DNA from 3 places in the Streptomyces sp. CNT360 genome. Region 2 is predicted to be linked to each of the others. Evidence: riboswitches for the same ligand, from Rfam matches in the RefSeq annotation. Region 2 holds a riboswitch; each other region holds the start of a gene.
The links. A riboswitch is a leader RNA that binds a small molecule or an ion and turns the genes downstream of it on or off. The one in region 2 is predicted to bind cobalamin.

Region 1 (2,195 bases), on a different contig from region 2:
AGACCGGCTACATCGGCGTGACGGCATTCGTGGCGAACGTGGCCGTGACCGTGGTCGGCACGCTGGTGCTCCGGGCCCTCAAGGCGCCCGCAGGCATCGACGAGACCCGGCCGGAGGACTACACGGCCGACGCCCCGCAGCCCGGTACCGCCCCGGCGAAGGACCCGGCACCGACGGTCTCCACCGGCAAGGGGCCGGACACCGGCGAGGACCCCCAGGTGGAGGCCACCGCCGCGCACTGAGGCCGCAGCCGCGCTTCCGGCGCGGCCGGAACCGCCCTGACACCCGCTCCCGTTCTGCACGGGGGCGGGTGTCGGTGTCACGGGCCATGATGGCGGCATGGACCTCACCATCCGGGCCGCCCGGCCCGACGAGTACGCCGAGACCGGAGAGTTGGTCGCCCGCGCCTACCTGGACGGCGGGCTGTTGGACTTCGGCGAGGACGATCCGTATCTGACGACCCTGCGCGACGCCGCCTCCCGCGCCGCCCAGGCGGAGCTGCTGGTGGCCGAGGACGGGCGGGGAACGGTGCTCGGCACGGTCACCTTCGTCGGCGCCGGCGGGCCGTACGCGGAGCGCGCGGCCGAGGGCGAGGGCGAGTTCCGGATGCTCGCCGTGCGCCAGGGCGCGCGGGGGCGCGGAGTGGGCGAGGCGCTGGTGACCGCCTGCGTGGAGCGGGCCCGCGCCCTGGGCCTGCGCGGGCTGGTGCTCTCCACCCAGCGGCACATGTTCGCGGCGCACCGGCTCTACGAGCGGCTCGGTTTCGTACGGACGCCCGAGCGGGACTGGTGCCCGGTCGAGGACGTCCCCCTGTGGGCCTACACCCTGGCGCTGTGACGGCGCCACACCGACACACCGCACCGAACAAGACACAAGATATGGGGGGTCACAGCCAGGGGGCCACAACATGTATGCTCCCTCACGGCCGTCGCCACTGACGCAGGGGAACCCGGTGCGAATCCGGGACTGTCCCGCAACGGTGTGCGGAGCAGCTCGGTGCTGCCCGCGAGTCCGATCACCTGCCGGCGCCGGCATCGACACGTCCGGGTCTCGTGGACTGGGCCGGCGGACGGAGCGCGGAGGGCCTGTCCTGCCCGCTCCCCCACGCCGTGCCCCGCCGCGAGCACGAGCAGCGAGGGAGAGCATCGCGTGACCATCGCCCCCACCGCCCCGTCACCCAGTCAGGAGCGGACCCCTCCAGGCTCCGGCCCGGACCCCGCCACGGACGCGGCGGACGGCCCCGCCGCCGCCCTGAGCGAAACCCTCACGGCGCTGGCCGCGGGCCTCCCCGACGCGGACCCGGCCCCCGTGCTCGCGGCGGCGCTGCGCGGGCGTGCCCCGGCGGCCACAGCGGCCGACCTGCGCACGCTGGCCGTCGAGGCCGCCGCGGGTCTCATCAGCGAGGAGCCGTCCTACTCGGCGCTCGCGGCCCGGCTGTTGACCCTCGCGATCCGTGACGAGACGGCGGCCGCCGGTGCCACCAGCTTCTCGGCGTCTTCGGCCCTCGGCCACGCCGAGGGGCTGATCGCCGAGCGCACCCACGCCTTCGTGCAGGCGCACGCCGCCGCGCTCGACGCCCTGGTCGAGGAGGCCGTCGCGGAGGGTGCCGACGACAGGTTCGGCTACTTCGGGCTGCGCACCGTGCACTCCCGCTACCTGCTGCGGCATCCCACCACGCGGCAGGTCGTCGAGACGCCGCAGCACTTCTTCCTGCGGGTGGCCTGCGGTCTGGCGGCGGACGAGTCGGCCGAGGCCCTCGCCGAGGTCACCGCGTTCTACCGGCTGCTCAGCTCGCTGGCCTACCTGCCCTCCTCGCCCACCCTGTTCAACTCCGGCACCCGCCACCCCCAGATGTCCTCCTGCTACCTGCTGGACTCCCCCAGGGACGAGCTGGACTCGATCTACGAGCGTTACCACCAGGTGGCCCGCCTGTCCAAGCACGCGGGCGGAATCGGTCTGCCCTTCTCCCGCATCCGCTCCCGCGGCGCACTGATCCGCGGCACCAACGGACACTCCGGCGGCATCGTGCCCTTCCTGCGGACCCTGGACTCCTCGGTCGCCGCGGTCAACCAGGGCGGCCGGCGCAAGGGGGCCGCCTGCGTCTACCTGGAGACCTGGCACGCGGACATCGAGGAGTTCCTCGAACTGCGCGACAACACCGGCGAGGATGCGCGCCGCACCCACAATCTGAACCT
Region 2 (2,195 bases):
GGAAGTCCCACAGCAGGGTGGCACCGACCGGGACGGCGTCCGGGTTGTCCGGCAGCAGGAAGAGCGCCGCCAGGGTGGCGGCCACCACGGCCGCCGCCGCCGACTGGCGTGCCGGCAGCCCGCGTCCGGCCCGGCCCAGCCGCAGGTGCACCTGGTGGGCCAGCACCATGCCGAGGACGCCGATGACCAGCGCGGCCAGCCACAGCGCCTGCCGCTGGGTGACGGTGCCGCTGTCGCCGACCCCGGGCGGGTTGGCGGGGTAACGGAGCGCCGGCAGCAGGGACAGCGCCAGGAAGCCGGCCCCGGCCACGCCCATGGCGCGCTGCCAGGTGCGGCCGTCGTCGCGGTCCGCGCCGTGGTGGACGAGGGCGTAGGCGACGGTGAAGAACACCCCGAGCGCGAGACCGGCCACCACGGCGGTGACGACCAGACCGAAGTGCTGGGTGCCCCGGCTGAAGATCTCCTCGGCCTCGGCGGCGTGGGTGCGGGCCCCGTGCCCGCCGTGGCCCGCGTGCCCGGCGGCAGCGGCGGAACGCTGTTCCTCCAGCCGGATCGCCCGGTCCATCAACGGTTCGGCCAGCAACAGGGAGAACAGCCCGGAGGCGAGCCCCGCCAGCCCGCCGGCCGCGAGGCCGCGGCCGAGGAGAGGCAGCAGGGGGTAGGGGGACGTCTGAGCGGAGACGGACATGAGGAGCAGCGCTTCCCTTCCGGTCAGTGGCAGGGAGCGCCGAACAGGTGGCGGCCGTCGTGTGAGAACTCGTGCAGGTACGAGCCGGTGGCCGTAACGAGGTTGCCGTTGTCGATGAAGACGGCGTAGAGAGCGAGCAGGGCGACGATCGCCACGGCGGCGACGACGAGCCAGTCCCGGGTCCTGACCGTCGCCGGATGTGCGGCGCCAGCTTCCGGAGCGGTGGCCGTGCCGGCGGTGTGCGGGGACATCCGCGTGTGCCTCCTCCTGGGGTTTCCACGCCCCGTCGGTGGAGAAGCGACAGGTCAGTTCCTGACTCCCGCACGGGTGTTCACCGCCGCGTACGGACACAGTGGCGGGACCGTCCCGGAGTCGCACCGGGTTCCTGCGCACTGTCGCCTCGGTATGGAAATGTGCCGCTCAGGAGGCTCCCAGCGTGAATGTGCACTGTCAATACGGCCTCCGTCACACCGCGTGCCGACCGCCCTTGCGACCAGCCGGTTCCGCGCCGCCGCGGGGTTGTCCACAGGCCGGCCGTGGGTGGTGGCCGCTGTGACACCATGAAGCGACGGTTCGGGCAGGGCGGGGAACCGGGTGGACCGCGGGCCCGGGTGCGCCGGAGCCCTGGGAACGCCAGGGGTCCGGGCGCGCCGAGTCCGGTTACGCCAAGGGGGAGTGGATGGACGGCAGTCATGGCCGCAGGCCGCCGCGCGCGACGCGCCACCGGTCCGCGGGGAACTCGCGGGGCGGTGCGAGGCTCCCGCGCGGCGTCGCCCGCGCGGTGGCCGGGCTGGTGGGGGCCGTGCTGCTGGTGACCGGCTGCTCCTCCTCGGACGGCGGTCCGGACCGCAAGGGAGCCGGGGCGGCGCCCACCATCGAGCAGCGCCCCAAGTCCGTTGCCCCGTACTGGGTCGACCCTGGGGGGAGCGCGGCGCGACAGGCCGCCGCCTACGCGAGGGACGGCAAGGACGCGAAAGCCGCGCAACTGAAGAAGATCGCCACCCAGCCGGTCGCGGAGTGGATCGGCACGCAGGACCCCGGCGGGCAGACGGAGCGGATCACCAAGGCCGCGGCGAAGGCGGACCGCGAGGCACTCCTGGTCCTCTACAACATCCCGCACCGCGACTGCGGCCACTACAGCAAGGGCGGCGCCCACGACGCGGCGGCCTACCGCAGATGGCTGGCGGCGGTCGTGCGGGGCATCGGCGACAGAGCGGCCACGGTGATCGTCGAACCGGACGCCGTCGCCCACATGGTGGCCGAGGGCTGCACCCCTCGCCGCTACCACGACGAGCGCTACCGTCTCCTCGACGAGGCCGTCACCGCACTGAGGAAGCTGCCCGGGACGCGGGTCTACCTCGACGCGGGCAACCCGGACTGGATACGCGACGCGGGCGCCCTGGTCGAGCCGCTCCACCGCGCGGGCGTCGCCAAGGCCGACGGCTTCTCCCTGAACGTCTCCAACTACCAGACCACGGCCGCGAACCTCTCCTACGGCAAGGCGCTG
Region 3 (2,195 bases), on a different contig from region 2:
GCCGGAGTCGACCCGGGTTCAGGTCAAGGCCGAGGATGTGCTGAAGGAAACAGCGAAGATCCTCTCCCGGCTGTTCGATGTGACGGCGACGAAGGACTGGGCGAACCTGACGGCCCGTGCGGACATCGTCGTCGACGGCCGCACGGTGCTGGCCGAGGTGCCGGTCTCCTACCTGCTGTTCCTGGAGAAGCAGCTCGGTGAACTGGGCTCGTTCCTGCGCAGGCTGCCGGTGCTGGACGGCGCGGAGGCCTGGGAGCGTGACCCGTCCACGGACTGGTGGAAGACCGAGCAGGTGCGCACGGTCCGCACCAAGAAGGTGCCGCGCAACCATGTGAAGGCGGAGGCCACCGAGAAGCACCCGGCGCAGGTCGAGGTCTACTACGAGGACGTACCCATCGGCTACTGGACGACGGTCAAGTACTCCGGCGCCCTGCCCGCGCGGCGGGTCAACGAGCTGCTGGAGCGGCTGGACAAGCTCTCCGCGGCGGTGAAGTTCGCCCGCGAGGAGGCCAACGGGACACAGGTGACCGACCAGCGCGTCGGTGACGCCGTCTTCGGCTACCTGTTCGCTTGAGTTCGCCGGGGTTCACCTGCGTTCGCCCGAGCGCGAGCGGACCCCGGCGGGCTGCCGCCCGCCCGTACAACTGAAACAGTCACAGACCCCCCGGGTGAGGGCTTCGACGGCCTTCGCACGGGGTGCGCCAGGAGCGCAAAGCTGAAGCAGAAGCTGATGTGTGAACCCCCGGTGCGCCTGCCCGAAAGCAGGCCGCCGGTCAGTCTCAACCTCTCGCTCCACGCTCAGCATCGCCGTTCATCGTCCGGCAACCGGGGCGGTGACGACCTCGAGACGCCGGTTCGAGTCCGGCCGGCCGTTCCACGTGCGGCCGTGGTGGAGTGGCTCCACGCGAGGACATCGCCGAACGATCCGCCTCTGAACCGCTACGGACGTGCGAACGAACGGCACCTAGGACCCCGGGGCCGGGTAAAGCCCCGGGGTCCCTTTTGTCACTTCTCCCCCTTTCTCCGCTCCGTGCCCCACGTGGTACGTTGCAGCCGCCAGTCAAACCCTTGAACGGGTCAGGGAATCCGGTGCGAATCCGGAGCTGACGCGCAGCGGTGTGGGACTGGGGTGTGCACGAGGCCACTGGGGCACGGTCCCCGGGAAGGCGCACACTCCGGCAGTCCCGAGCCCGAAGACCTGCTGGCACCCGCGTTCCGGACGACCGGACGCGGCGGTACGCCGGGCTCCGCGACTGGGCCTCACGACGGAGAAGGACACTGGCCATGCGCCCAAAGCGCCGTGGGACCGCCATGAGCCGGCCCGGTACGGGCAGGGCGGGGCGCGCCGCACACGCACTGCTCGCCGCGCTGCTGCTGATACCCGTGGCGGCCTGCCAGAGCGGCGGCCACAGCCGCGACGGTGCCCACGGCGACTCCCCCGCGGGGTTCCCCTACACCGTCACCAACTGCGGGGTGACCACGCGGATCACGGCGCCGCCGAAGCGGGCCGTGACCATGAACCAGCACGTCACCGAGATCATGCTGGCGCTCGGCCTCCAGGACCGGATGGCCGGCACCGCCTACCTCGACGACGAAATCCTCCCCCGCTACGCGAAGGCGTACCGAAGCGTCGAGGTGCTGGCGAAGCGGTACCCCTCCAAGGAGGGGCTGCTGGCCGCGAACCCCGACTTCGTCTACGGCGGTTACGCCAGCGCCTTCGACAAGACGGAGGGCCGCGACCGGGCGGCGCTGGCGGACAGCGGCGTACCCACCCGCCTCGACCTGGAGTCCTGCACCAAGCACGCCGACGTCGCAACCCTCCACAAGGAGATCCGCCAGGTGGCCCGCACCTTCGGGGTGCCGCAGCGCGGCGAGGAGCTCATCGAGAAGCAGGACCGGCGGCTGGCCGCCACCGCGCGGCGCCTCAAGGGCACGGCCAGGACCCCCGTCTTCGTCTACGACAGCGGCGAGAGCTCGGCGTTCACGGCGGGCGGCGCCGGTATCGGCAACGAGATCCTGCGCCGGGCGGGCGCCCGCAACGTCTTCGCGGACGTCGACAAGCCGTTCGCGGACGTCTCCTGGGAGAAGGTCGTCCAGCGCAGGCCCGAGGCCGTGGTGGTCTACGACTACGGCGGGACGACGGTCGCCCAGAAGAAGAAGCGGCTGCTGCGCGATCCGGCGCTCGCGGACGTCCC

Region 1: it holds a riboswitch for cobalamin, as region 2 does, so the genes downstream of both, H297_RS0102225 (ribonucleoside-diphosphate reductase subunit alpha) here and H297_RS0117355 (CbtB-domain containing protein) in region 2, are expected to answer to the same signal.
Region 3: it holds a riboswitch for cobalamin, as region 2 does, so the genes downstream of both, H297_RS0109470 (ABC transporter substrate-binding protein) here and H297_RS0117355 (CbtB-domain containing protein) in region 2, are expected to answer to the same signal.

Annotation. Positions count from the first base shown of each region.
Region 1 covers NZ_AUKO01000001.1:515,120-517,314, forward strand. The annotation lists gene mctP (monocarboxylate uptake permease MctP) at 1-242, shown strand, start outside; gene H297_RS0102220 (GNAT family N-acetyltransferase) at 340-837, shown strand; cobalamin riboswitch at 905-1,041, shown strand; gene H297_RS0102225 (ribonucleoside-diphosphate reductase subunit alpha) at 1,150-2,195, shown strand, end outside.
Region 2 covers NZ_AUKO01000019.1:71,618-73,812, forward strand. The annotation lists gene H297_RS36830 (CbtA family protein) at 1-688, opposite strand, end outside; gene H297_RS0117355 (CbtB-domain containing protein) at 712-939, opposite strand; cobalamin riboswitch at 974-1,100, opposite strand; gene H297_RS0117360 (glycoside hydrolase family 6 protein) at 1,368-2,195, shown strand, end outside.
Region 3 covers NZ_AUKO01000003.1:473,835-476,029, forward strand. The annotation lists gene H297_RS0109465 (DUF7873 family protein) at 1-574, shown strand, start outside; cobalamin riboswitch at 1,041-1,220, shown strand; gene H297_RS0109470 (ABC transporter substrate-binding protein) at 1,312-2,195, shown strand, end outside.